DNA from 2 places in the Ureibacillus endophyticus genome. Region 1 is predicted to be linked to the other one. Evidence: riboswitches for the same ligand, from Rfam matches in the RefSeq annotation. Region 1 holds a riboswitch; the other holds the start of a gene.
The links. A riboswitch is a leader RNA that binds a small molecule or an ion and turns the genes downstream of it on or off. The one in region 1 is predicted to bind preQ1.
Positions count from the first base shown of each region.

Region 2: linked by a shared signal. The riboswitch ahead of queF (preQ(1) synthase) and the one ahead of NKR20_RS02320 (QueT transporter family protein) in region 1 are both predicted to bind preQ1.

Region 1 is NZ_JAMYWW010000001.1:439,181-454,260, forward strand. Features, by position in the region: tRNA gene NKR20_RS02170 (tRNA-Arg) at 1-2, shown strand, start outside; tRNA gene NKR20_RS02175 (tRNA-Ala) at 16-91, shown strand; tRNA gene NKR20_RS02180 (tRNA-Met) at 265-341, shown strand; tRNA gene NKR20_RS02185 (tRNA-Asp) at 345-420, shown strand; tRNA gene NKR20_RS02190 (tRNA-Gly) at 426-499, shown strand; tRNA gene NKR20_RS02195 (tRNA-Ile) at 504-580, shown strand; tRNA gene NKR20_RS02200 (tRNA-Asn) at 589-663, shown strand; tRNA gene NKR20_RS02205 (tRNA-Glu) at 665-736, shown strand; tRNA gene NKR20_RS02210 (tRNA-Val) at 753-828, shown strand; tRNA gene NKR20_RS02215 (tRNA-Thr) at 835-910, shown strand; tRNA gene NKR20_RS02220 (tRNA-Lys) at 918-992, shown strand; tRNA gene NKR20_RS02225 (tRNA-Leu) at 1,003-1,087, shown strand; tRNA gene NKR20_RS02230 (tRNA-Gly) at 1,117-1,191, shown strand; tRNA gene NKR20_RS02235 (tRNA-Leu) at 1,197-1,285, shown strand; tRNA gene NKR20_RS02240 (tRNA-Pro) at 1,347-1,423, shown strand; tRNA gene NKR20_RS02245 (tRNA-Ala) at 1,452-1,527, shown strand; tRNA gene NKR20_RS02250 (tRNA-Met) at 1,547-1,620, shown strand; tRNA gene NKR20_RS02255 (tRNA-Ser) at 1,633-1,725, shown strand; tRNA gene NKR20_RS02260 (tRNA-Asp) at 1,751-1,826, shown strand; tRNA gene NKR20_RS02265 (tRNA-Phe) at 1,833-1,908, shown strand; tRNA gene NKR20_RS02270 (tRNA-Asn) at 1,920-1,994, shown strand; tRNA gene NKR20_RS02275 (tRNA-Ser) at 1,999-2,089, shown strand; tRNA gene NKR20_RS02280 (tRNA-Glu) at 2,106-2,177, shown strand; gene NKR20_RS02285 (L-threonine 3-dehydrogenase) at 2,639-3,586, shown strand; gene trpB (tryptophan synthase subunit beta) at 3,628-4,791, opposite strand; gene trpA (tryptophan synthase subunit alpha) at 4,819-5,601, opposite strand; gene trpB (tryptophan synthase subunit beta) at 5,598-6,788, opposite strand; gene NKR20_RS02305 (phosphoribosylanthranilate isomerase) at 6,785-7,408, opposite strand; gene trpC (indole-3-glycerol phosphate synthase TrpC) at 7,408-8,205, opposite strand; gene trpD (anthranilate phosphoribosyltransferase) at 8,206-9,240, opposite strand; T-box leader at 9,337-9,581, opposite strand; gene NKR20_RS02320 (QueT transporter family protein) at 9,764-10,246, opposite strand; PreQ1 riboswitch class I at 10,253-10,297, opposite strand; gene NKR20_RS02325 (ABC transporter substrate-binding protein) at 10,650-11,660, shown strand; gene NKR20_RS02330 (ABC transporter permease) at 11,689-12,720, shown strand; gene NKR20_RS02335 (ABC transporter ATP-binding protein) at 12,713-13,507, shown strand; gene NKR20_RS02340 (nuclease-related domain-containing protein) at 13,755-14,732, shown strand; gene ilvA (threonine ammonia-lyase IlvA) at 14,828-15,080, opposite strand, start outside.
Region 2 is NZ_JAMYWW010000001.1:3,614,893-3,629,972, forward strand. Features, by position in the region: gene NKR20_RS17930 (hypothetical protein) at 1-192, opposite strand, end outside; gene NKR20_RS17935 (DUF5658 family protein) at 294-620, shown strand; gene NKR20_RS17940 (VOC family protein) at 659-1,021, opposite strand; gene NKR20_RS17945 (nucleotidyltransferase domain-containing protein) at 1,039-1,812, opposite strand; gene NKR20_RS17950 (DUF1540 domain-containing protein) at 1,893-2,111, opposite strand; gene NKR20_RS17955 (HD-GYP domain-containing protein) at 2,365-3,738, opposite strand; gene NKR20_RS17960 (GNAT family N-acetyltransferase) at 4,138-4,752, opposite strand; gene NKR20_RS17965 (ATP-grasp domain-containing protein) at 5,015-6,241, shown strand; gene NKR20_RS17970 (hypothetical protein) at 6,257-8,278, shown strand; gene NKR20_RS17975 (hypothetical protein) at 8,490-10,313, shown strand; gene sfsA (DNA/RNA nuclease SfsA) at 10,347-11,036, opposite strand; gene NKR20_RS17985 (VUT family protein) at 11,133-11,675, opposite strand; PreQ1 riboswitch class I at 11,684-11,728, opposite strand; gene queF (preQ(1) synthase) at 11,739-12,239, opposite strand; PreQ1 riboswitch class I at 12,352-12,398, opposite strand; gene NKR20_RS17995 (malate:quinone oxidoreductase) at 12,566-14,089, opposite strand; gene NKR20_RS18000 (hypothetical protein) at 14,597-14,872, opposite strand; gene NKR20_RS18005 (NUDIX hydrolase) at 15,021-15,080, opposite strand, start outside.

The DNA.
Region 1 (15,080 bases):
CAAATATATTATTTTGGGGCCTTAGCTCAGCTGGGAGAGCGCCTGCCTTGCACGCAGGAGGTCAGCGGTTCGATCCCGCTAGGCTCCACCAATAAAAAAATTAAATAATATTATCGCGGGGTGGAGCACGAACGAATCAACTTCGTAGCGATGCTTCAGCGTAACGATTTCGCAAACATCTTGAATTCACTAAACGAAATCGTGACGGTTCAAATGAAAACTATATGCGTAATACAATATTTTAATTTTAGAATATAATATTTCCGCGGGGTGGAGCAGTTCGGTAGCTCGTCGGGCTCATAACCCGAAGGTCACAGGTTCAAATCCTGTCCCCGCAACCAAATGGTCCCGTGGTGTAGCGGTTAACATGCCTGCCTGTCACGCAGGAGATCGCCGGTTCGATCCCGGTCGGGACCGCCATTATTGCGGGTGTAGTTTAATGGTAAAACCTCAGCCTTCCAAGCTGATGTCGTGAGTTCGATTCTCATCACCCGCTCCAATTGGGGCCTATAGCTCAGCTGGTTAGAGCGCACGCCTGATAAGCGTGAGGTCGATGGTTCAAGTCCATTTAGGCCCACCATGTATTATTCCGAAGTAGCTCAGTGGTAGAGCAACCGGCTGTTAACCGGTTGGTCGTAGGTTCGAGTCCTACCTTCGGAGCCATGGCCCGTTGGTCAAGTGGTTAAGACACCGCCCTTTCACGGCGGTAACACGGGTTCGAATCCCGTACGGGTCATAAAATTTAATTCCCAGGAGGATTAGCTCAGCTGGGAGAGCACCTGCCTTACAAGCAGGGGGTCGGCGGTTCGAGCCCGTCATCCTCCACCATATTATGCCGGTGTAGCTCAGTTGGTAGAGCAACTGACTTGTAATCAGTAGGTCGTGGGTTCGACTCCTATCGCCGGCACCATTATTTAGAGCCATTAGCTCAGTGGTAGAGCATCTGACTTTTAATCAGAGGGTCGAAGGTTCAAGTCCTTCATGGCTCACCAGTTTTATATTGCGGGTGTGGCGGAATTGGCAGACGCACTAGACTTAGGATCTAGCGCCGCAAGGCGTGGGGGTTCGACTCCCTTCACCCGCACCATTTAATTAAATCATAAATTTTTAGCACATGCGGAAGTAGTTCAGTGGTAGAACACCACCTTGCCAAGGTGGGGGTCGCGGGTTCGAACCCCGTCTTCCGCTCCAAATGTGCCGGGGTGGCGGAACTGGCAGACGCACAGGACTTAAAATCCTGCGGTAGGTGACTACCGTACCGGTTCGATTCCGGTCCTCGGCACCATTAATTTGAGCGTTTGGCTACGGTTAAAGATATATGTGGTTTCTAACGCCCGGGAATTTTGCGGGAAGTAGCTCAGCTTGGTAGAGCACTTGGTTTGGGACCAAGGGGTCGCAGGTTCGAATCCTGTCTTCCCGACCATCCAATATCAATTTAGATGTTAAATAATGGGGCCTTAGCTCAGCTGGGAGAGCGCCTGCCTTGCACGCAGGAGGTCAGCGGTTCGATCCCGCTAGGCTCCACCAAAATTAGAATATACAATATGGCGGCGTAGCTCAGCTGGCTAGAGCGTACGGTTCATACCCGTAAGGTCGGGGGTTCGATCCCCTCTGCCGCCATTTATTAAAAGTGGAGGAATACCCAAGTCCGGCTGAAGGGATCGGTCTTGAAAACCGACAGGCGGGTTAAACCGCGCGGGGGTTCGAATCCCTCTTCCTCCGCCATCTTATTTAAATAGTTAGTAATAATGGTCCCGTGGTGTAGCGGTTAACATGCCTGCCTGTCACGCAGGAGATCGCCGGTTCGATCCCGGTCGGGACCGCCATAAAGTGGGTCGATAGCTCAGTTGGTAGAGCATTTGACTGAAGCTCAAAGTGTCGGCGGTTCGATTCCGTCTCGACCCACCATTTCTAAATATTCCGAAGTAGCTCAGTGGTAGAGCAACCGGCTGTTAACCGGTTGGTCGTAGGTTCGAGTCCTACCTTCGGAGCCATTTTGGGGAAGTACTCAAGAGGCTGAAGAGGCGCCCCTGCTAAGGGTGTAGGTCGGGTAACCGGCGCGAGGGTTCAAATCCCTCCTTCTCCGCCAGAAAGCATAATATTCTGGCCCGTTGGTCAAGTGGTTAAGACACCGCCCTTTCACGGCGGTAACACGGGTTCGAATCCCGTACGGGTCATAAAAGTAAAAACATGAAGGCTATATGAAAGTTCACTATGAACTCTCATATAGCCTTTTTTGTGTACCTAGAAACCTATGTAATTGTAACATTGATGAACTTACAATAACTACCGCTACTAATAAACTGCAGAAATACTTACTTATATAATAGCCTTTTCCTCTAAATTCACTTTATTGTTCGTTCAAAATTAATTCTGTTTAATAAATATTAACTAAAAGGAAATGGATGTCATTTTAAATGCATACATTCCTTGCTGAATAAGAAATATAAGCTATTACATCTAAAACTCCTATTGCATATGATAAGAGAAGGAAGCCCAAGTTTGTTAAAAAATTTTATTATATATTGTCTTTTTGTAAAGAACGGATTATAATGAAAATCATTAAAGATGTTGATATATCAACGATTTTGTGTATTTTTAGAATGGACAATTGTTTTTCATCAGAGGAGGCGACAACATGAAAAAAATAATGGTAACGGGTGCTTTAGGTCAGATTGGATCTGAGTTAGTTGTAAAGTTACGTGACATTTATGGAGAAGATAATGTTTTATCAACGGACATACGTAAGGATACGAATGTTGGAGGACCATTTGAAATTCTGGATGTAACAGATGCGGATCGTATGTATGAACTTGCGAAGCAGTTTGGTGCAGATACGCTTATCCATATGGCTGCTTTACTTTCTGCAACGGCAGAAAAAAATCCGTTATTTGCATGGAATCTCAATATGGGCGGTTTAATGAATGCATTAGAAGTATCGAGAGAATTAGATTTACAATTTTTCACACCAAGTTCAATTGGTGCCTTTGGACCGACAACTCCGAAAGATAACACGCCACAAGACACACTTCAACGTCCTACAACGATGTATGGAATCAATAAAGTTGCTGGGGAACTATTGTGCGACTATTATTATACTCGTTTTGGAGTTGATACAAGAGGCGTTCGTTTTCCAGGATTGATTTCATATGTGACGCCACCTGGTGGGGGAACGACCGATTATGCAGTAGATATCTATTATAAGGCAGTTGAAAATGGAAGTTATACATCTTATATTGCAGAAGGTACGTATATGGATATGATGTATATGCCAGATGCTCTGCAGGCGATAGTTGATTTAATGGAAGCAGATGGTTCAAAGTTAAAACATCGTAATGCATTTAATATTTCAGCTATGAGTTTCGAACCTTCTCAAATTGCTGATGAAATTCGAAAACATATTCCTTCATTTAAAATAAGATATGATGTGGATCCTGTTCGTCAAAAAATTGCAGATAGCTGGCCGAATGCAATTGATTCTTCAGCAGCGGTAGAAGAGTGGGGATTCAAAGCTGAGTATGATTTAGAGAAAATGACGATTGATATGTTAGATAAGCTAAAACAAAAATTTAGAAAAATATCATAAAAGTTGGCTAGGAGAAATTGAATTCTCCTAGCCTTATTTTATTATTTATTTAACATTTCAAATACTTGCTCTACATCTTTATCGCCACGCCCTGATACATTGACAATAATGCTGTCTTCAGGCGAAAGTGTTGGAGCAAACTTTAAAGCATATGCAACAGCATGAGAACTTTCTAGTGCTGGGATAATTCCTTCTACGCGAGAAAGTGTTTGGAAGGCATCAAGTACTTCTTCGTTTGTTACCGTTACATACTCACCACGACCCGTTGAATGTAAATGTGCATGTAAAGGACCAACACCTTGATAATCAAGACCTGCTGCGATTGAATTCGTTTCTAGCAAGTTGCCTTCTTCGTCTTGTAAAACATAGCTTTTGAAACCATGGAAGACAGCTGGGGAACCTTTTGATAGTGTAGCAGCGCCTGCGGGTTCAACACCGATTAAACGGACTTCTTGATCTTCTTTATAGTGGGCAAAGGCACCTGCAGCATTACTACCTCCACCAACAGCTGCAATAACAGCAGTAGGGAGTCTACCTTCCTTTTCTAAATGTTGAGCACGGCTCTCTTTACTAATAATTGATTGGAAATGTTCAACCATTTCTGGGTAAGGAGTAGGGCCAACAGCAGAACCAATTAAATAAAACGTATTTTTATAGTTTGCCACTAAGTCTGCGAAAGCCTCGTCTACAGCTTCTTTTAATAAACCTTGCCCTTTATCAACGGCAACAACTTTTGCACCTAAAAGCTCCATACGGAAAACGTTCAATGCTTGGCGTTTTGTATCTTTTGCCCCCATATAAATGGTACATTCCATTCCAAACATTGCACATGCTGTAGCAGTAGCAACACCGTGTTGACCAGCTCCAGTTTCCGCAATAACACGTTTTACACCCATACGTTTAGCTAATAAAATTTGACCTAACACGTTGTTAATTTTATGAGATCCAGTATGATTTAAATCTTCACGTTTTAGGTAGATTTTCGCGCCACCTAATTGTTTCGTTAAATTTTCAGCGAAGTATAGGGGATTTTCACGGCCAACGTATTCGCGTAGATAATATTCCAATTCCTCATTGAATTCTGGGTCGTTTTTATATTTTTCATATTGCTCACCAATGTACTCTAAAACTTGTTGTAAATCTTCTGGAACAAAGCTACCACCAAATTCTCCGTAATATCCATTTTTAATTGCTACTTGACTCATTTAGAAATCAACTCCTATATTCATTGATTATTTTACTGCAGCTACTTTTGAGGCTTTAACCAATTCTTTAATTGTTGCCCAATCATTAGCTACTAAACTATCAACAATTTTACTGCCGACAATAACACCACTAGAAAAGTCGCTAAAGCTTTTCACATGTTCTGGTGTTGAGATTCCAAATCCCGCTAACACAGGTGTATCTGTATATTCTTGAATTTTTTTGAAATGTTCTTCTAGTCTACTAGCAAAACTTGAGCGAGCGCCGGTAATTCCGTTAACAGTGACTGCATAAATAAAACCTTCACTTGCTTTCGTTAATCGTTCAATGCGTTCAGGAGTACTTGTTAAAGAAACTAGTTGTACAAGAGCAATGTCGTTAGCCTTTAAAGCAGTGTAGACAATATCTCTTTCTTCTAGAGGCATATCTGGAATAATGATGCCTTTTATACCTGCAAGCTTCGCATCTTCTGAAAATTTTTCAATCCCATAAGCTAAAATCGGATTTAAATAAGTCATTGCTACAAGAGGGACTTTGATATGCTCCGAAAAACTTGTTAACGTTTCGATTACTTTACGTAAAGTTGTACCGTTAGCTAAAGCTCGTTCACCAGCACGTTCAATAGTTGGTCCATCTGCTACAGGATCCGTAAAAGGAATACCCACTTCGATTGCCGTAACACCAAGTTCCTGTAGTTTTAAGATAGTAGGCTGTAATTTTTCTAATCCCCCGTCTCCCGCCATGATATAAGGAATAAATGCTTTATCACCTTTAGCAGTAGTGGAAAGGATAGCTTCTTTTAATTGACTCATGCTAGGTCACCTCCAAGGGCAGCAGAAATGGTATGAACATCTTTATCACCACGACCAGATAAGCAAATAACAAGAATTTCATCAGGTGACATCGTTTTTGCTAACTGTGATGCGTAATATACTGCGTGGGAACTTTCTAATGCAGGTAAAATTCCTTCAGTACGACAAAGCAATTTCACACCTTCTAGCGCTTGTTCATCTGTGACACTATCAAAAATAGCACGGCCCGTTTCATGGAGATGACAATGTTCTGGTCCAACACCTGGGTAGTCAAGTCCTGCCGAGATACTATGGGCTTCTGTTACAAACCCGTTTTCATCTTGTAATAAATACATAAAGGCACCATGAAGTACACCAGTTTGGCCTCCTTGAATGGCAGCAGCATGTTTTCCTGTTTCAATTCCTTGCCCAGCCGCTTCTACACCATATAAAGCAACTTCAGTATCTTGTACGAAAGGATAGAACATGCCAATTGAGTTACTGCCTCCACCAACACATGCAACAATTGCATTTGGAAGACGATTTTCAAGTTCAAGAATTTGAGCTTTTGTTTCATCTCCAATTACACGTTGGAAGTCACGAACAATAGTAGGGAAAGGATGTGGGCCAAGTGCAGAACCTAAAATATAGTGAGTGTCATCGATATTCGTAACCCAATGACGTAATGCTTCGTTTACTGCATCTTTTAATGTGGCAGAGCCTTTCTCAACAGCAACTACCTTTGTGCCGAGTAATTCCATTCGAAATACGTTTAATGCTTGGCGCTTTACATCTTCTGCCCCCATATAAACGATACATTCTAAGTTAAGAAGGGCACAAGCTGTAGCAGTAGCAACACCGTGTTGACCAGCCCCTGTTTCAGCAACAATTTTTTTCTTGCCCATACGTTTTGCTAATAGTGCCTGACCTAAAGCGTTGTTAATTTTGTGAGCACCTGTGTGATTTAAGTCTTCACGTTTTAAATAAATTTTTGCTCCACCACAAGCTTCTGTTAATCGTTCAGCAAAATAAAGGGGAGTTTCTCGACCAACGTAATTTTTTAAATAGTAACGAAGCTCCTGCTGAAAAGACTCATCATTTTTAAATTTGTCATAAGCTTCTTCTAATTCTTTTAATGCTGTCATTAATGTTTCAGGAACGAACTGACCTCCAAATCGGCCAAATCTACCTTTTACTTCTGTTGTCATCTGTTGTTCACTCCTTCTAATTTCGCTGCTTTAATAAATTGTTCAATTAAATTAGAATCTTTCACACCTTCACGTTCGACACCGCTTGAGACGTCCACGCCAAATGGTTGCACTTGTTCAATGGCACGCCCTACATTTTCACTATTTAAACCGCCTGCTAAAATGACGCGTTCTTTTGAGATAGAAAGCTTATCAAGTAAGGACCAATCGAAAACTTTACCACTGCCACCAGCGAAATCAGTACCTGGTGCATCGAATAAGTAGTAATCTACTTTATATTTACTTGCTTTTTCAACATCTTCATAAGTACGAATCGAAAGGGCCTTAATAGATGGGTAACCTAACTTAAAAATAAAATCAGGGTCCTCATTGCCATGGTATTGCACATAATCAAGTCCCACTACATCAACAGCTTCTCGTACTTGTTCCTCAGTCGGATTAACGAAAACACCGACTTTTTTTACATGAGAGGGAACAAGATTCGCAAGTTCTGCAGCTCGTTCAATTGATATTTGTCTTTTACTCGGTGCAAACATAAAACCGATCCATGTAGCACCAGCATCAACAGCAGATAGTACATGTTTTTCTTCTTTTAAACCGCAAATTTTCACCTTAACCATTACTTCACATCCTCTACGACAAAGGGAAGGGGAACTTGTAATGAAGTTAATGCTTCTTCTACATTTCCGCTTCGCATTAATGATTCACCAACTAATACACCGCGAGCACCCACTGCAGCAACTCTTTTGGCATCTTCTACATCCCAAATCCCACTTTCACTAATAAATGCAATGTCATTACGAGCATTAATTTTTTCTGCTAATTTTTCAGTTTGGGCAAGGTCAAGATTAAATGTTTTTAAATCGCGATTGTTAACCCCGATAATTTTTGGATTAATAGCAAATGCGCGGTCAAGTTCTTCATCGTTATGAACTTCCACTAAAACATCCAATCCTAAAGTGGTCGCATAATCATACAGAGCCTTTAGCTTATCATCAGGCAATGCAGCAACAATTAATAAAATCACCGATGCACCTGCTGCTTTTGCATAATCAATTTGGACTTCGTGAATGATAAAGTCTTTATTTAAAAGCGGGATATTTACGTTGTTTGCAATATCAGCTAAATCTTGAAATGATCCTTTAAAAAATTTATCTTCAGTTAAAACAGAAATACAAACAGCTCCTGCCTGTTCATACTTTTTCGCTTGTTCAACAGGGTTTGCTCCTTCATTGATTAATCCTTTAGAAGGAGAAGCACGTTTCATTTCAGAAATTACTTGTAACGTATCAGATTTACGTAAAGCGTCGTACAATGAAATGCGTGATATTGATGCCACATTAAAATTTGGTTCGTTTGCAAGTAGCTGTGGAATTAAGGTTTCTTTATATTCTAAGATTGTTTGTAAAATCGTCATTTACACTGCACGCTCCTTTAAAATCGATTGGCTAAATTCCACAATTGCTTCAAGTTTTTGAAGTGCTTTACCAGAGAAAATGCTTTCTCGAGCCATGTCGATTCCTTCTTTAACTGTAGCTGCCGTACCATAAGCGAAGAAACCAAGACCTGAATTAAGTAAAACGGCATCAAAATACGGACTTTGTTTTCCCTTTAATAAATCTCTTAAAATTACCGCGTTATCTTCTGGCGTACTGCCAACAAGTGCGCTTATTGGGGCAGGGGAGAGACCAAGATTTTCGATATTAAGTGAAAATGGTTTGATCTCACCATTTTCTAATAATGCAAGTTTATTTTCAGAACTTAGTGAAGCCTCATCCATCCCATTAGCACCTGATACTACAACTGCGCGTTCACGTCCTAATAAACGTAAAACTTTCGCGTAATCTTCTACTAAGTCAGGACGATTAATACCAACAAGTTGGGCTTTTAAATTAACTGGATTTGTAAGTGGACCAACCATATTAAAGATTGTTGGTTTTCCAATTTCTCTACGAATTTCACCGATGCGTTTTAGTTTCGGATGGACACCTGGTGCAAAGAGAAAGGCAATCCCTTGTTGTTTGATTAATTCAACAGATTCTGAGACCGTGAAATCATAATGAATGCCTAAAGCTTGTAATACGTCTGAGCTACCGGAATTACTGGATATTTTACGATTGCCGTGTTTTGCAACTTGCACATTATTTGCAGCAAGAACGAATGCTGATGTTGTACTAATATTAAAAGTTTTTAAACCATCTCCACCTGTTCCGCAGTTATCTAAATAACGACCTTCTGGAACTGGTACTTCCACCGCGTTTGCTTTCATCACAGTTGCTAGACCAGCAATTTCTTCAGCTGTTTCACCTTTTTCACTTAAAGCTAAAAGAAACGATTTAATTTCTTCTTTTGGAGTATTATCATCAAAAACGATTTCTGCAGCTTGAACCATTTCATCAAAAGATAAACTTTCTTTTGCATTTACTCGACTAGTGAATAATTGGATACCCATATTTTTGTCCTCCTATATTTTGGATTTAGCAGGTAAGGAATAAGGGTAGCTCTTAGAACAAATAAAAAAGTCCTCTACAAAGGGAAAATCCCATTTGTAGAGGACGATTTGCACCGCGTTGCCACCTCTGTTGAAGTAAAAATTACTTCCACCTTGGCGTGTATTTTCATGAATTGAATCACGAAAAACACTTCCTTGTAACGTAGGAAAGACGTCAACTAACAATGAAAGCTAGTTGCTCTCATAAGGCCCATTCACGCAATTGTCCGCACTAGTTTACACCAACCACTAGCTCTCTTTAGCGTCCAAAATGCGCTACTATTCTTATTCATCAATTTACTCTGCTATTCTCATCTAAACTCTGCTTTGCTCTGACGGTGGTCGCGCTCCCGCAACCTGCTACCGTATCCGAACAATTTGTTAATAGTATTCTAGACTTAACTTTTCACGATGTCAATGTTTTCAGAAAAGTTTTACAACGAAAATAAAAAACCGACAGACATAAAGTCTATCGGTTCTAACGTTAAATTAAATCTTTGAAATTTAAACGTTTATTTAAAAGGTGCATAATTGGCACACCAATAATTAGCACAACAAATTCACCCACAGCACATGTTAACCATGTCCATAAAAATGGTAATTCTAAAGCAAGATTTAATTCAAGGGCGATTATAAACATCGTCACTGTAAATAGAAATGAATTTATAACCATGCGGACTAAAGTATTTTTTACATACTTACAAATCAAAATGAAGATTGCAAGAGTGATAATAGAGTGTCCTACGCCAAAAATTAAATCATAGATGCCTAGTGGTGAGAATAAATTTGCGATAAATACGCCTATTACAACACCAAGCATGTAGCGTGGATTAAATGCTACTAAATGATTAAACATTTCAGATACACGGAATTGAATTTCCGTAAATCCAAATGGGGCAACTAGCATCGTTACTGCAATATAAAGAGCAGCAATAATCCCCGTTGTTGCTAAAAACTTTACTTTCATATTCACTTCTCCTTAGTTTTTTTTCGTGGGATGGTTTCGAACCACGGTGAATGAACACAAAGTAATATATTATAATAGATTGTCACATATGTCAAATTCCTATCAAATATAGTGTGAAATTTACCAATATAGAAAAATGTCGAAATATTGTCATAATGAATTACTTTTTTGATATAGTTAAATGCTAAAATAAACATTATAGTTTAGCGATTTAAAGCGATAAATTGGTATTATAGGGAAACTATTTGACTATTAAATCATTTCAGAAGATTGCCAAAGTTGGTTGACTATTAAATAAGTACAATGTAATATATCGATAAACTCTAATTTTTTCGAATTATTTAATAGATTCGAAAAATTTTAAAGGATTTTGTGAATAAAAAGTCGGGGGGAAAAAAGACACATGAAAAGTAATGTGAAAAAACTTTCATTCTTACTTTTTGGTCTAGTACTTTTACTAGCTGCGTGTGGTGGTAGCGAAAAATCTACTGACAATGCAGAACAAAGTACAGATACTGAAGGTACAGAAGAAGCAAAAACATTTAAAGTTGGTATTACACAAATCGTTGAGCACCCATCTTTAGACGCTGCAACTGACGGTTTCAAAAAAGCACTTGAAGACGCTGGTTTACAAGTAGAGTTTGTTGAAGAAAACGCTCAAAACGATCAAAGTATGAATACAACAATTGCACAAAACTTAGTAAATGAAGGTGTTGATTTAATTTTTGCAAACTCAACTCCATCAGCTCAAGCGGTAAAAGGTGCAACTTCTGATATTCCTATCATCTTCACATCTGTAACAGATGCTGTTGGTGCACAATTAATCGATTCTATGGAAGCTCCTGGTGGTAACGTAACAGGTACAGTAGACTTACATCCTGATACAATTGCAAACACAGTAGCATTCTTAAAAGATGAATTAGGTGCTAAAACTGTTGGTACTGTTTATAACACTGGTGAACAAAACTCAGTAGCTCAAGTAGATCAAGTTCGTGCTCTATTAGAAGAGGCTGGTTTAAAATTAGAAGAAGCAGCAGTTTCAACATCTGCTGAAGTAAAACAAGCTACAGAATCTTTAATCGGTAAAGTTGATTCTTTATACATTATCACTGATAACACGGTTGTTTCTGCCCTTGAATCAGTAGTTGAAGTTGCAGAAGCAAACAAATTACCATTAATGGTTGGAGAACTAGATTCAGTAAAACGTGGCGGTTTAGGTGCTTACGGTTTCGAATACTATGATATCGGTTATGAAGCTGGTCAAATGGCTGTGAAAATTTTAAATGGTGAAGCTACACCTGCAGAAATTCCATCAGCTTACCCAGCAAACTTAAAATTACTTATGAATAAGGCTACTGTTGAGAAATTAGGTCTTGAAGTGAAAGACTCTTGGAATGCAGAGTTATTTGAATAATAGAGTTAGTAAGGAGAGATGATTCATTATGTTTGCAGCATTGTTCGGTTCAGTTGAGCAAGGAATCATCTATGCAATTATGGCACTCGGGGTGTACCTAACATTCCGAGTGTTAGATTTTCCGGATTTAACGGTTGATGGCAGCTTTGTTACGGGAGCTTCTACAGCGGCAATGATGATCGCATTAGGTTATAACCCGATACTAGCTACATTAATGGCAATTGTTGCTGGATTTATTGCAGGATGTATGACTGGTCTTTTACACACGAAAGGTAAAATAAATCCACTCCTTTCAGGTATTTTAATGATGATTGCATTGTATTCAATCAATCTACGTATAATGGGGTTATCTGCAGAAAATGCAATTGTAAAACCAAATATTCCACTCATGAATACTGATACGATTTTTTCACAATTTCAAAGTTTTTGGAGTAATTTAGGCATTGATACAGCATTAACAAATTTCATTAAAAATACGTTAGGCTTCCAAACAGCTCCTTCTACTTGGGGAACAATTTTAGTAGTGCTTATTATTACACTTATCATCAAGTTTATTGCAGATTGGTTCTTAAAAACAGAAGTTGGTCTTGCAATCCGTGCAACAGGTGACAACAAACGAATGATTCGAAGCTTCTCAGCAAACACGGATTCGTTAATTGTGTTAGGTCTTGGAATTTCAAATGCCCTAGTTGCATTTTCTGGAGCTTTAATCGCTCAATATTCAAAATTTGCCGATGCAAATATGGGGATTGGGATGATCGTTATCGGTCTAGCATCTGTTATTATCGGTGAAGCTATTTTCGGAACAAAGACAATCTTCCGCACAACAATTGCAGTTATTGCAGGGGCTATTATTTACCGTATTATTTATGCGATAGCTCTTCGTATCGATTGGTTAGATACATCTGATATGAAATTAATCACTGCAGTAATTGTTATTTTAGCGTTAGTTCTTCCGCAGTTCATTGATAAACGACGTGAGAAGAGAAGAAAGCTAAAAAGACGGGCAGAACGTCTTGGAGAGCAAAACATGGCGCAAGGGGGGAATCACCTTGCTTAAATTGGAAGGTATTAATAAAATCTTTAATGAAGCAACACCCGATGAAAAGATTGCTTTAGACAATATTAATTTACATTTAGCACCTGGTGATTTTGTAACAATTATCGGGAGTAACGGTGCTGGAAAATCAACAATGATGAACATGATCTCAGGGGCGCTAACACCTGACTTTGGAACAGTATCCATTGATGGGAAAGATGTTACGAGACTTCCTGAGTATAAAAGATCTCATTACATTGGCCGCGTTTTCCAAGATCCAATGGCCGGTACTGCACCTTCAATGACAATTGAGGAAAACGTAGCGATTGCATACTCAAGAAATGCTAAACGTAGATTACGTTTTGGTTCAAATCGTGAACGCCGTGATTTCTTCAGAACATCTTTGGAAAAATTACATTTAAATTTAGAAAATCGTTTAAATGCGAAAGTAGGTATGCTTTCAGGTGGGGAAAGACAAGCGTTATCTCTACTAATGGCAACGTTTACAAAACCTGACATCTTACTGTTGGATGAACATACGGCTGCCCTAGACCCATCTCGTGCTGAATTAATTACAAATTTAACGAAGCAACTTGTTGAAGAAGGGAACTTAACAACTTTAATGGTTACCCACAACATGCAACAAGCAATTGATTTAGGAAACCGCCTTATAATGATGGATAAAGGTCAAATCATTCTATCAATTGATGAGGATAAAAAGCCATCATTAACAATCCCAGACCTAATGAACGAGTTCGAGAAAATCCGTGGTGAAAAAATGAACTCAGACCGAGCGTTGTTGGGATAATAGAATAATAGTGTCGCACCTCAGTTGTTAGGGAACTAACACTGGGGTTTTTTTATGCTAAATTTATTTTATGGAAGAAAGGAAATTGATTTGGGGAGTGTTGATATTGCTGGATTTCTTTGAGATAGCTATGTTTATCGAGCGAGTGAAAATTGGTTTTTAGAAAAGGGAATAGGGGCAAATCTGAATTTTGACATTTTGACCAAATAGAGCTTACTTAATAAAATTTGGACAAGGAGGGAGAGAGATGATTGTTTTACAAAGGGAAAAGCCTAATAATCTAATGTTATTAGAGAGTATTTTACGTAGATTACCATTGGAAGATTATGAGTATGAGCATTATAAAAATATCTATATAACCACTAAGCATGGATTTGAGGGTGAAGTTCGCGTTGACCGAGAATGGGGAGAAATCATCGTGCCTTCAAATCATTACTTATTTCATAACTATGAAACAGAAAATGAAGTGAATCATTCCCATCAAATTGATACTATATTTATTTGTAGGAATTTTATTTTACTATTAGAGATTAAAAATATTGGAGGGCAAATCGACTTTGACCAAAAGAAGCATCAATTTATTAGAACACGTTTAGATGGAACAAGAGAGGGCTTTTCTAATCCAATTAACCAAATTGAACGTCATGTCAGATTCTTTAAACGAATGATTTGGAACTGGAATATTGCTTTACCTGTTGAGTATGCGATTATCCTAGCTCAGCCTACAACAATTATTGGAGATGTACCATCGGAAATAGCGATTTTTCATGTAAGTGGACTACAAACTCATATCTATCATTTATTTTCGAAGTATAACTATAATCAAATTTCTGACCAAGAATTAGAATGCGTAAAAAAGAAGTTACTTGAAATGAGGAAGCCTAAAGAATGGGATGTAAATGTTGATCGCAATAAATTAAGAACTGGTGCACAGTGTAAACGGTGTCTCTATAAATTCGTAATGGAGTATAAACATGGACAATTTGTCTGTCCTGTTTGTAAAACCAAAACAAAGGAATCGTTATATGAGGCATTGCTTGATTATCGTAATTTACATGATGTTTGGATTTCAAATAGCGAGTTTAGAAATTATTTAAATATTGAGTCTCGGTATGCTGCAAAACGATTAATTATTGACTTGAAATTAGAGTATAGAGGTTTTAGAAAAGATAGAAAGTATAAGATTCCTAGAAATATTTTAGCTAAATTTGAAAAGCGCCCATAAACATTAGGACCGCCCGTAAATCATCAAAAGCCGCCCATAAACCCAAATAAATAAAAAAGCACCCGAAACCAACTCCGAGTGCGCTAAGCTAAATATTAAACCAATAATCCAAACAGCGTGCTGTCTTTGTTTACTTCCTTAAATTCAAAACCGTTAGTACGCATACGTTCGATTAATCCCTGATAATCTTCTGGTTTGCTAACCTCGATACCAACTAATGCAGGGCCAGATTCTTTGTTGTTTTTCTTAGTATATTCAAATGTTGTAATATCATCATTTGGACCAAGAACAACCGTTAAAAATTGGCGTAAAGCTCCTGCACGTTGTGGGAAGTTTACAATGAAGTAA
Region 2 (15,080 bases), 3.2 Mb from region 1:
ATAAACAACTGCTACAATTTTCATGATAAGCCGTAATAATATCCCTAGTATGATTCCAGTACCCATTGCCGCAATAAATCCAATCCCTATTTGTTTTATTCCCCTACTAAGTAAAGATCTAATATGAGTCCCCCCTAATTTTGCTACATTCCTATATATTATTTTTTTAAAATGGAAATATTTCAATGTCAAATAAATATTATGAAGAAGGGAAAATTAACAACTTCAATCAGTTTGAAAATGGGGATTTATGTTAAAAATAATATTGTAATTATGTTCTAAAAGGGGATTTTATGAATAAAAAAAGTTGGATTATCTTATTGAGTGTTCTAGTTGCGTTTTTAAATCTTTTTGATGGGGTAGCAACATTTATTGGATTGGAGAATCATTACATTGATGAGTCAAATCCCTTCATGAAATTCATCTTTACTGTTAGTCCTGTGTTGTTTGTCTGTTTCAAAATTGTGCTATCATTATTAATTTTCTATGTATCCTTTTTAATCTATAAACACAGTAATTCTTCATTCCAAGATTTCTATCTCTTCACCTTAGTAGGGGTTAGTTGCTTGTATATCGGTATCTTTGGATTGCATGTATTTTGGATTAGTTCCTTCGCATAAAAAACGCCCTAGTTATTAGGACGTTTTTAGTAATATTATTAACCCTTAAGTAAAAATTCATTACCTTCTTCATCACAGAATTGTACAAAAGTACCCCATTGCATCTCTTGCGGTTCAGATTTGAAAGTTACACCATTTTCTTTCAATGTTTGATATGTGCCAAAAATATTGTCACATTCAAATACTATTGATGCCTTAAAGTTTTCATATCCTTGCATCATTTCTTTAGGATAAATTACAAGTCGACTTTTTGCATTTTCCGGAGCTACTTCCAACCAAAAAGAATTTGTTCCCATTGGTTGTTCTGCAACTACAACAAATCCAACTTTCTCTGTCCAAAATTTCTTTGCTTTTCGTTGATCATTCACATAAATTGCTACTGTCCCGATATTTGTAATCACTTTATTACTCCTTCTTATCACCATACTGCTCTTAAAGTTTCTCTAAATAGATTATCCAATTGTTCAGTAGTATCAACATTTTTTATAGCAGTTAGTGAACTTATATAGTCTTGCAAACGGATAAGTTCTGTTTCTATAAATCCATTTGTTGCTAGTAATTTCCCCTCAAAACCTTCCAATTTAGATCTTTTTTTATGTTCAAATAAGATTTCTATCTCTTCCTTTAATTCACCCTGTATATCTAAACTGTGTAATAATTGTTGGAAATCGATAGGAGGGAAGGAGTGGTTTTGCATAATCCATTTACATACAAATAACGATCTTAGTACATAAAAATATAATTTATTCTTTTGAGAACACTTCTGATAATTAGTCTTAGCTACATTGAAATAATGATGCAAACATACTTTTGAATTAAATACCTTAGACTCCAATAAATTTAACCGTTTTAAAAAAGTTGAGTTTTGATAATACACAATTTCACTTCTCATCCATTCAAAAAGTGTCGGGTTACTTTTTCGGAATAAGCGTAAAGCTTTTGTAATTTCCCAACCGTTGATATCTAAAAGTTCATCTATTGATAATTCAATTACGTCTCTTTTCCCTCCAACTCCTTGTGGGTCAATGGATAAATACCATTCTGGGGGAGGACAGTATATAAAGCGAACATCATAATCACTATTATTTGAAGAGTATCCCCATGCTCGACTACCTGACTCTACAGCAAAAAGTACTTTAACATTCGATTTATCTTCAATTTCTTTTATCTTTTCTATTATCAAATTTTTCATATCATCACTCTTTAATTAATTTAAAGGGACTATAGAGATATCTCTCTAAAGTCCCTCTTGAATCAATGTTTTGTAAGCTGCTAACAATCTTTTTCCGGTTTGAAGGTTTTACAACATGTTTCATTAGAACTTTTTGCTTCTTCAGAAATCATGTCGAAGTCTAAATCGGAAGCAAACTCTGTATTTCTGTTTTTAGAATGGTAATCCATATCAACCTCAATTTTTTCAGCTCCACAAATATTTCCTTCTTTATGGAAAAAACAGTTAGATACAGCACAGTTTACTTGTACATTTGCCATTAGCAGCTTTCCTCCTCATTGATGTTTTTAGAGAATCCAATTGCTATGAATTCTCTTAACATATTTTGTCCATTTTAAAATAAATTATTGATACTGTTTCGTACCAATAAACGTATATTTTTTTAATATAATTTTCGATGTTATTTTAATATAAAAATATGAGGGGTTTTTCGAATCAGTTTTATATGCATCACATAAATAAAAAGGCAATTCGACACTACATGGATTGTAGCGGATTTACCTTTTTTTAACTCTATTTTAAATTGTTTACTAGTAAATCTTTAATTCTTATGAATGCATCATGTTCTTCACCAGTTGAAAGCTCGCCTTCCAATTTTTTCGTTTCAATATCTATTATCAGGCGAACAATGACATCGATGAAAATATTATTAATTTCTAAACCTTCAGTCAATAAATTATAGAAATTCACCGCTTCTTCCATATTCCCGCTAATTACACTTGCAGAGAAATAATTCCAATATATCTCCTTTTTATCAATAGAGTCATCTTCAGAATTATCAACCACCTGATCCCACTTAACAAAACGACTTATTGTTACTGAGAAATTTAATGGCAACTGATAAACTTTGCTCGTTCCAAGTTCCTCAAGAATAGGGAAATATGGTTGATTATCATGGACATAACGAATACGTGCCTTTTTACCATTTGATAAATTTACAATACTTGAAGTAGGATAAATATTTATTAGCTCCATTAGTTTAATAACGTATTTTATATCGAATTTATTTCCCTTACTCAACAATAGCTCAAATGCTTTTTTTGCAGGAAATGCCTCTCGATAAGCTCTTTGTAACGTAAGTGCAGAGTATGTATCAATAACTCCTAATAAACGAACTTCTTCAGTAAGGTCTTCTCCTTTTAATCCATCTGGATAACCAGTTCCATCTAATCGTTCATGATGATACTTTACAATGTCTAAAAATGGACCGATAATTTTATGTTTTACAATAAAATCTATTCCATAAAGTGTATGTTTTTGAATTTCATCAAATTCCGCTTTAGAAAGGGCACCTTCTTTATGCAATAACTCATTATCTATATCTAATTTTCCAATATCATGAAGTAAACAGCCCATCGCAAAAGAACGAACGTCTCTAATTCCACATTTTTCCGCTAAAAGGGAGCCTAACAAGAAAACATCGAAGGTATGATAATAACTATATGGGTCTTTATTCTTTAAATTATATAGGGCGATTGCTATATCAGTGTTTAATAATGAGGAAATAAATAAGTTTTCAAGCCACGATATTTTTGTATCACTGTTTAATATTAGACCATATCTCGCTTCACTAACTACATTCTGTAAACTTTCAAAGAATAACTTTTTTATATCAAAAAGTTCTTTGGAATAATATATTTTCTCTTTCTTTTTTACGGCAGTTTCGAATGGTTGTATTAGTTCTTCATTTTTATTATTTTCATCTTTTTCAGTTTTAATATATAAACTATTTAGTTTGGTAATACCCCAACTTTTTAAGTTTCTTAGGATGGTATCATCAATTTTAGTTCCAGCTTTAATCAATAAGGTTTTATTAAAATATATATCGTTAGGAATGATTTCCCCTTTTCTTAAACCCCTTATATAATGGATATCTATATTTGACATCATTATCCCCCTTCGGATAGCCGTACATTTAGTTTATTTAATATGGTTATTATAACCTAGTTGTGGGAATAAGTAGTATATTATTTCATACTATATCTTAACAATTTTATATCAATATTCATGAGTATTCCTTCCTTCGATAATAGAAACCTAACAAAAACTAATATTTATTAACATATAAGAAATGTTGTATTTTAGGATAATAAATCCTAATTTATTTAGTAAAGTGGGAATGAAACAGGTAAATTTAACCTAATTAAGAAGCATACCGTTATGATAATAGAACTACTTTTTAAAAGAGAACAAATTCCAAATTTTAATAAAGAAAAAACCTGCACTTATAAAAGTGCAGATTTATTATGACTTATTTTTTTGTAAAGGTAGTTATCTATTTGTTTTTTATTGAGCTATTTTTTCACGACTTTCCTTTAACCAAAGAACTTCAGATACTGGCTGAGGATTACGTCCATAAATCTCTTCTACTTTATAAGCATGCACTTCTAAATAGATTTCCTGCATTCTTTCTAAAACCCAGCTATCTGAAACTGGTGCTTGAGACCAGCAAAAAATATCCATTTTATTTAATTCACTTGTTATATTATGGATTCTTTCATACCCAATATTCATTTTTTTAAAGTTATGACGTTCTTCATAGAATCGAACTCGTTTTTCTGAATCCGGATCCTCTTCGCTAACAGGTTCAACCTCAAGGATAATTGCTTTTCCTTTACTTTTTAGCTCGTTTAGTACAATACTGCCTACACCTTTACCTCGACTTGTCCCAGAAACGATAATATAGTCGATGAAAATATAATCTTGCTGCTCAAAATAAACTACGACATAATCTGGGCCTTCCATTAATTTGTACATTGCTTGTTCCTGAAAAAGTATTTCAAAGTGCTTTCTAGATTTCATTTCTCTTTCTGGGAAATACTCTCTCAACCTATTATACCAGTTACTAGTACTAAATACTTCCTCGATTAAGCTTGCTTTTAAACTTTCTCCTCTTTGCATTAGCAATGTAACATACCCCTTTTGTTCGCAATATACTTCAATTTTCAATCAAATCTGAATATTGAGCAAGACCTATTCTAACACCAATTTGGCAATTTGATTTTTAAGAGATTGTTAAGATAATGTTACACAGATTAAATTTTATAAGAATAATGAAATCATTTGTCGAAACAATTTGAATTTCGAATATTATCAGTAAAATGATAGGTGCAAGTTTTAATTTGCTAGTTTTTACAATACATTTCAAAAGGCAGGTTGAATTATGGAGATGAAACAAATTCACGGAAAAACAACAGCACTTTTAGGATGGAGTTTACAGGCGATTGAGGCGATTGATAAAATGAACCGCCCTTATGTCGTTGTCGGTCCTCCTGAATTTAAGCCTTTTGCTGATAAAAATGGAATACAATTTGTTCCATGGCAATTCGATGTTCCAATTGAGCACTCCATGGAACTTTATGAAAAACTTAAAGAGCTTGATACAAAAGTTGCAGTTCCAATATATGAAGAAACCGTGGAATGGGCAGGTATGTTAAATTCATTACTTTGGGAAAATCCTAGAGTTTTTAATAAATCCTTACTTCTTCGTGATAAATCACTAATGAAACGAAGAGCACATTTAGCTGGACTTCGTGTAGGTGTCTTTGAAGAAGCTTTTAATAAAGAAGATGTAGCACATTTTCTAAAAAGAATGAATGAAGCTTTATTAAATATGGATGAGGAAAATTACGAACCTATCCATGTAAAACCATTTGATAAAGCAGGTACTGTAGGTCACCGAATGATTAAAAAAAGAGAAGATATTGAGGAAATTGATGATTCTGAATTCCCACTTCTTATGGAAAGCCACTTAGAAGGACAAGAATTTTCTTGCGAAGCCTTTGTCCATAATGGAAAAGTACATTTCCTAAATATTACGGAATACGTTAAACTAGGACATTCTAATTTCGTCCCAGCATCTCCTACACTTGAACAATGGCGACCACAAATACGAGAAACGATTGAACAACTGGTAAAAGCTTTTGAAGTAGAAAATGGTATATTGCATCCTGAGTTCTTCATTACACCAAATGGAACAATTTACTTTGGTGAGGTTGCTGCACGTATTCCAGGCGGTCACATTTTTGAGCATATTGAAAGAGTATATGGATTTAGTCCATATCAAGGTCAAATATTATGCTGTGATCCTGAAACAACTGATGAAGAATTAAAAGCATTCTTCCCAGAAGAAGTTGTTTCAGCAAAAGGACACTCCGGAAATTTGATGGTCTATCCAAAAGTAAAATCCATCTCTAAGCTTAATATCCCTGATGAACTGAAGGAACATCCATATTTCTTAAAACACAATATGTTCCTACCTGCGACATCTAAAGTATCTGAACGTGTTGGGTTCGGAAATCACTATGGTTCGATTTACTTTTTCGGGGAAGACAGTACGGAAATGCGAAAACTTTTAGAACAATACGAAAAACATGATTTCTACTTATAAGGAGTGGTTCGAAAGATGAATACAGTAATAAAAGAAAAAAAGACAACTACTGCCACTAGAAGAAAAACAACTGCAAGAAAAAAAACAACTACAACTAAAATCAGCCCTTTAGAGAAAAAATTTGAAACAGCTCTAGAGACATTGAATCAAGCAAAACCTTTTGCAAAAAGCTTATATCAAACAGATGTTTATCAATTAGCAAACGAACTGGCATCTACTATTGAAGGAATGTCAGTGCTCTTTAAATATGCTCATTTATTTGACCAAGCAGGCGTATTCCTGAATGGAGATTGGGAAGATCTAACAAAGTTACAACCTCCATTTGTAGGTGGCTCCCTAAGACTAAGAGGAATCTACTCAATTCTTGAACTATTAAGTGAAATGAGAATGCTTGCTATTGCAAAAGGAACTTATAAACATGAGAGCTTAAGTTCTGAGCATGCAAGTTCATTCCTTAATGAAGTATTAGCTCTAAACCTCGATTTACTGTTTCCTGAAGAACAAGAATCGGAACTAGAAGAACATCTAATTCGAGCTCAAAATTTATTTACCTACCTGCAACAAGAACTTTCCTGTGAATCAGTGGCAGAGCAAATGGTTCAGGAAATAAAACGTATCACTGTTCAACGTCCTATCATTACTAAGAGAATCATTGAGTTAATTGAGAATTCGAAGTTACTAATCAATGACGAGATTGATAGTAAATTTGCGGAGGAGCTTGCAAAATACTCTAGAGCAATTGATGCTCCTACACCTTTAAGTTTAGAAGCAGCTGATCAAAGAGACTATCGATTAAAATTAGAGCAAGCTTCTAGAGAAGAACTGATTAGTGAAGCTGAGCGATTTGCTGAATCAATGAATGAAACTGGACTTGTATCGCCTTACCATGCGATTCTACTTCGTTTCCTAAACCGTAAATATCAAGAGATTATTCCAAGTGCATTGCATTTAACTGAATCTGGTATCACAAGCTTTAACGAAAATATAGACCTAATTCACGATATTATTCAGCTGTCTATCTATCCTGAAACGAAACAAGCAATTTATGGGCTTACTAAATTGCTCAATCGAGGAGTTCTTAAGCTTGAGACATTAATTCCTGCATTACGTCAGTTATTTGAACTACCAATTCATGCCGAAGTAAAAAATGGCTTATCAAATTATATTGGATTAAATGGTATTAGCATCAATGGTATTTTAGTTGCTGGAGTTGTAAGTGTTATTGGGCAACCATTAGGAATTGGGCAAGGGGTGAACCCAATCTGCCAATCTGCTAGAGCAATCTCACTTTGGGCTCAGTATGATATTGAAAAACTCCTTACATTGATTACAACAGCTGCTCGCGATAATAATATCGAAATGACATTCGAAGGTGAACTAATCAACTCTAACCTTCTTCTTGATGGGGTTGTAACTGCAAAATTACAAGATTTAGATCCAGTTTCTATTATTCTAGTTCCTCATCTTGATAGAATTTATAATGAAATGATGAAACGTACCCTACTGCGTGGAGAAGATGGTCATAAGTGGGTAAATCGTGAATTTTATGGGGAATGGATTCCAAGTGGATTTATTAATGTTATCGATCCACTAACATTAAAAGTGACAAACTACCCTACATTCGTAAAACTTTTCTATGCAACACATCATCCTGACTACAATGAAGGTTACAAAATGTTGTATCCAAACCCAGTGGGAATATATTTAACAAATGTCCATGGAGAATTACTCGGACTTCACGCTGTTTCTATCCAAAGAATCGAAAAAGATCAACATGGCGAGTGCAGAATTTACTTCTACAATCCGAATAATGATAGCACTCAAAATTGGGGGCAAGGTATTAAAGCTAGTGTGACTGGCTTTGGTGAACTTGAGGGAGAATCATCCTTACCGTTCCATGAATTTGTTTCAAGAATGTATGCATATCACTATAATTTATATGAACAAGGTGATACTTACATGGTTGAAGAATCCATCGTTGAAAAGGTTGAAACTTTAGCCAAAGATAGTTGGGGCAAAAATTATGAATGGGCATAATAAGGTTGCTTCCTAAATCATACATTTTAATAACCAATTTGACAAAAGACCCGAATTTTCTTCGAGGTCTTTTTTATTCCTCATGGTTAAACAATTTGAAATAATATTTATTTCGTGGTACATTAATCGAAATTTTAAAATATTCTAAAATAAGAAGTTTTCAAACAATTTTAACTGTACTTTTGGAAATTGCTGAAAGGAGGACGAACAAATGGGACTTTACCTTTACTCATCAGAGAATTCATTTCAGAAAGCCTTTCAACATCTACTGCTTGCACCGACATCAAGTAAAAAGTTTTTTCAGCAAACCGTTTTTGACCTCGCCTCAGATCTTCTCAAAGAACCAAATGGATTGGAAAAAATTTATAGGTATGCACATCTCTTTGATTCTTCTGGATTATTTATTGGAAAACCATGGGAAGACGTAACGAAATTAAATCCAACCCTTGTTAGAGGGACTCTTCAAGCTGGTGGAACGACAGAAGTTGCAGAAATTCTAAGTGAATTAAGAATTCTTGCAATTGCTAGAGGGGAATATGTACATCCGGAAATGAATGCTCTAGAAGCAACCGAGTTTTTAACGAAGGTATTGGCTTTAAATATCGACTTATTAATAATGAAAGAAACGGAAGAAAACCGAGTTAAACAACTTTATAAAGATGAACAGGCATCTGAAATATTGAGGTTCATTTCAGAGCATTGCTTTTCAGAACGGGTATTTGAAAACCTTTATCAAGAAGTTGATAATCTTGCCGTACAGAGGCCTATTATTACTGATAAAATATTAAAATTAATTACAAGTGCAAAAAAGTTAGCTGGCGGGTTAGAAGAAAAAGACTCGAAGTTAACTCGTTATGAAAATGCTGTTTACTCTCCAACTGATTTGGCAACCGATACTTTGGAGAGTTATGAAATAAAACTAAAAACATGTGATGATACAATTTTAATTAAGGAAGCACATCAGCTAAAAAACACGATGGTACAGACAGGTCTTGTGTCCCCTTATCATGTTGTATTTTTAAAATTTATCGCCAATGAAAAACAACACTTACTTGAAAGTATGTTAACTGTAGATAATATATCAAAGACCAATTTAAATGCTAATCTTCCAATTATTTTATCCTTAATTTCTTCATCAATTTCTATTGATACGCGAAGAAGCATATATGGGTTACTTTGTTTATTACAACGGGACATATTTACAAAGGAATTTGTCCAAGAGTTAGAACAATTAATGTCATCAGCAATCCATGAAGAAATTCTCATTAATATTAATAAATTAAAGGGAATTCAAAATGTTGATTTTATTAAATCCTTAATCGTATCAGAAATGATTAATATTTTAGGGACGCCTTTAGGCATTGGCCAAGGATTTAATCCTACTTGTCAATCAACAAGAGCACTTAGTTATTGGTCTCAAAATGAGCCAACAATGTTGTTAAATATGATAAACACCTTCTTAAAAACAGCAAACTTGACAATAGAATTTGAAGGGAAAAAAATCTCGTCAAACTCACTTCCACAAATTCCTTTAGAAGATGAGGAGCATATTGATTTTATCTCCTATTTGGTAGTACCACATCTTGATTCAATTTACTTTGAAATGTTAAAAGCTGCAGATGGTCGGGGGCAAGATCCTCATAAGTGGATTAATCCTGCCTTTCATATAACAGGGATATGGTCGGGGTTTTCAGATATCTATAGTGATTTGAATTTTCTAGATAATTTTTATTATTATTATCACCCCACTAATAATCCAAATGTCAACAGAGGACTGCCTCAACCGGTAGGCATTACAATTTACAATCGATCAGGTCAAGTGCTTGGTGCCCATGCTATCCTCATTCAACGTGTTGAAAATGATCCAAAAGGCGTAACGCGTGTTTATTTTTATAATCCAAATAACGATAGCTTACAAATTTGGGGTAAATCTATTCGAACAAGTGTTAATGGAAATGGAGAGCTCCCTGGTGAATCCTCCCTTCCATTTGAAGATTTTGTACAGTTCATTTATGCCTTTCATTATCCACAATAATTGTTTGTTTAGGGGACTATTTGGAATAGTCCCCTAAATCAAGCTTACTGGAATTTGCTTATCTATAAATAAGCTATCTTCCTCAACAATTGAATCATAGGCAATAATTTGTACTCCTTGTTGGGCTGCCTGTAAAAGTCTATCAGCGAAATTTGGATCCATTTCTCGATTCGGGGTAAAACTTTTGCATCCTTTCATTTGGATTACAAATAATATTGTGCCTTTATAACCTTCTTGAACTGCTTGGCACATTTCAAGTACATGTTTCATTCCTCTTAAAGTAGGTGCATCTGGGAAACTAGCAACCTCATTTCTCTCTAACGTTACACCTTTTACCTCTATAAATCCCTTCTCATCACCATTTTCATAATAAAAATCAAATCGTGACTCACCAAATGTTACTTCTTTTTTTAAGAAATCAACTTTCCCAATTTCCTTAATTTTTCCTTCCTTTAACGCTTCAAATATTACTGCATTCGGTGCTTGAGAATCGATATTAATCCATTTGTCATTTTTATTAGCAGCAATGATTGAATAATTAGTAGTTCTTTTAGGGTTATTACTTTTTTCCAAAAGCACTTTGTTATCGGGATATAAAAGTTCTTTTAATCGTCCAGTATTTTTCACATGTACCCGCTCTACACTATCGTTAATTGATACTTCTGCAACAAATCGGTTCATTCTCTTAATTAACGTACCTTGTACAACTTGTTTATATCTCATTTTTTCGCTCCTTAAAGACCAACTTCCCTAAATATAGTTTATCAATTTTAATATCTAACATAAAAAAAGACCATCAAGAGATGATCTTTTAAATAATTATGATTCTGTAATAGCTTGTTTCCCGTTTAAACTGTATATTTTCCCAAATACAATTGCTCCAATCATTTGAATCAATGACTTTACGATAAATTGACCTGCTATAGCAAATGGTATTGCTTCCCAAGGTAAAGCTCCTGCTCCTAATGGACTTAACCCAATAACTACGAAAATTACTGAGTCCAGAAGTCCACCAATAATTCCACTATAGAATACACGCCATGCCATTGATACTTTTAAACGTGAATAGATTTCGGTATCCGCAGTTTCAGAAATTAAAAATGATATCGCTGAAGCTGCTACAATCATTAATGTGTCGCCTAACATGGAAGATACAACCGCAGATAAAACTAATGCAATAAAAATAAACAAATAGGTCTTTTTTCGACCATACTTATTTTGTACAAGATCTCGGAAAATGAAAGTTGCTCCAACTAAAAGCGTTCCCATTGGTACAATAAATATCCCTAATTGCATTGGTGCAAATGCTGCAGTTACTACATTGGCAATGACTATTGATAATAAATAAAATAAGATTCTCATATTCACGTCTCTCCTTAGTTTTTTATAGAGGGTCAGCTAAGAACCTCTTTTTTGTTGATTATTTTAACGGTTATCAATTTTTTCCGGGTTAAGGTCATGATTCATTAATCGATAATTAGCCATTTCCTCATATTTCGTTCCTGGTCTTCCATAGTTACACCATGGGTCAATTGAAATACCACCACGTGGAGTAAATTTCCCCCAAACTTCAATATAACGAGGGTCCAATAACTTTATTAAATCGTTCATAATAATATTTACACAATCTTCATGGAAATCCCCATGATTACGGAAACTAAATAAGTAAAGTTTCAACGATTTACTCTCTACAATTTTCTTATCTGGAATGTATGAAATGTACATTGTTGCAAAATCCGGCTGATTTGTTAATGGACATAAACTCGTAAACTCCGGACAATTGAATTTAACAAAATAGTCTCGATTTGAATGAAGATTATCTACCGCCTCTAATACTTCAGGTGCATATTCAAATGCGTATTTTGTATTTTGATTTCCTAGTAAAGTTAAGTCTTTCAAACCTTCTTCATGGCCTCTGCCAGACATAAAAAAGCCTCCCTTATGTATGTTTCCCAATACTTGTAAGAGAGGCGTCTATAAAAAATGATAAAAACATATAAAAAGCCACATCCAATTATGGACATGGCGTAATAGACATGTTTCCATAGTTTTTTATAGAGGGTTTCAGCTATGAACCTCTCCCGTTCAAGTACGGGACATTCTTTTACTAAAATAATAATATATGAAACAGAAATGAACGTCAAATAACTTATAAAATTTTAACTTAGCGTTAAGTTTATATTTAAAGTTTCAGGGTATTTTAATTAGAAAAGAACCTTTAACCATCAGGATGATTAAAGGTTCAAAGTTTATTAAACTGTTTCTAATACTTTCTCTTCATTAGAAGTTGCTTGATCTTTATCTAAACCTAGAGTTTTAGCAGTTGAATCAAGAAGTTCTTTGAAAAGTTTTGGATTTTCTACTAATGATACACCGTAAGATGGAATCATTTTTTTGATTTTTGGTTCCCAGCCTTTCATTTCTTGTGGGAAACATTTTTTCATTACTTCAAGCATTACGTGAACAGCTGTAGAAGCACCTGGTGATGCACCAAGTAATGCTGCAATTGAACCGTCAGCAGCACTTACAACTTCAGTACCGAATTGTAGCGTACCTTTACCAGCTTCAGTATCTTTAATAACTTGTACACGTTGACCAGCAATAACGATATCCCAATCATCTGATTTAGCATTAGGGATAAACTCACGTAATTCTTCAATACGTTGCTCTTTTGAAAGCATAAGTTGTTGAATTAAGTATTTTGTTAAAGGCATTTCTTTAACGCCTGCTGCTAATAACGTTGTAAGGTTATGTGGTTTGATTGAAGCAAATAAATCCATATATGAACCAGTTTTTAAGAATTTAGGTGAGAATCCAGCAAACGGTCCGAATAATAATGATTTTTTACCATCAATATATCTTGTATCAAGGTGAGGAACTGACATTGGTGGTGCACCAACTGCCGCTTTTCCGTAAACTTTTGCATGGTGTTGTTCTGCGATTTCTGGGTTATTACAAACTAAGAATAATCCACTAACAGGGAATCCACCAATATGTTTACCTTCAGGAATACCAGATTTTTGTAGTAATTCTAAGCTTCCTCCACCAGCGCCTAGGAATACAAATTTCGCTTTATAATATTTCGCTTTGCAACCATCAAGGTCATGTACTACAACTTCCCATTGACCATCATTAGTACGTTTTAAGCTATGAACGCTGTGTTTGTAGTTAACTTCAACATTTTGTTGTGCTAAGTTGTCAACAAGCATACGTGTTAAAGCTCCGAAGTTTACGTCTGTACCAGAGTCAATTTTTGTAGCTGCTAATGGCTCGTTGAATACACGATCCTTCATCATAAGTGGAATCCATTCTTTTAGTGTCTCTGGATCATCAGAGAATTCCATACCTTCGAATAGATGACTTTTTGACATTGCATCGAAACGATTTTTTAAGAATTTAACGTTATCTGCCCCATGTACATAACTTAAGTGTGGTAGAGGCATAATAAAATCTTGTGGGTTACGAATTAAGCCTTTTTCAACTAGATATGCCCAGAACTGTCTTGAAAGTTGGAACTGTTCATTGATTTTAAGAGCTTTGCTAATATCTACAGAGCCATCTGGTTTTTGAACAGTATAGTTTAGCTCACATAACGCAGAGTGACCTGTACCTGCATTATTCCATTCGTTAGAGCTTTCTTCTCCAGCTTTTTCGAGCTTTTCAAACACTTTAATTTCCCATTCTGGTACTAATTCTTTTAGTAACGTTCCCAAAGTCGCACTCATAATCCCAGCACCGATTAAGATAACGTCTGTTTGTTCATGTCTGTTACTCATAATAACCTTCCTTATCTCCCCTATTTTTCAAAAAAGATGTAGGCGCTCTCCTTAGGTGTTTCAAAAGTCGACTGTCCTAGAACACACCTTTTCTGTATCTATTAAATCTTCAATATAGTATAACACTAATATTTATAGATTGAAATATCTACTATTATATGATAATACCTATAAAATGCTAGTGAAAAGATGTTTCAAATAAAATCATTAAAAACAAAGTAAAAATTTAAAGTAAGATTACTAACGTGACCTATTATACCATTAATACAATAAAATTTAAGCCATCATTATTTGCACCTATATCCAAAGATATACAAGTAAGAGAAAATTTCATACCTTTTACAGTTTAGTTCAATAAAAAGTGACAATTAATTTGTGACATAGTAATTCAAATATTTAGTATATCTCATTCCTAGTAGAACATCTTATTAAATAGTACACATGTCCATATACAGACAATAAAAAACGTTATTCTGCCCCTTTGGAGCAGAATAACGTTCCTATTAATTAATCTTCCACTATATCTTGTACTTCCTCGATTTGCTGTTTCAATTGTTCTAAATGTGCTATATTTTGCTCGATGATATCCATATGTTCATTATGTTCTATTGCATTCATTTTTGCATTCTCTGCATGTGAAATGGCATTAAATGCATGCTCTACCGCAATTTCTTGTGGGTGTGACATTGCCTGCTTAACTGCGCGGTCTGCCTTTTGAACAGAGTTACTAAATAAAGTACTTGGGTGATCTTGTTTCCAACTTTGATCCGTATGTTTTGCCATATTTCCCTTCCTCTCTTTTTAGATTAGATAATGCTTATCTAAAGCATAGTATTGTAAAGAGGAACACAAAATATGTATACATAGGATTTCGTAATATGGGAAACGGGAGTGTCTGAAAATTTGTTTTGAGACTCTCATCAAATATAAACTACAGTTTCTTTAATTGCTCAACAAAGTGTTTTAAAATTCTTGCTGTTAATCCCCAAAT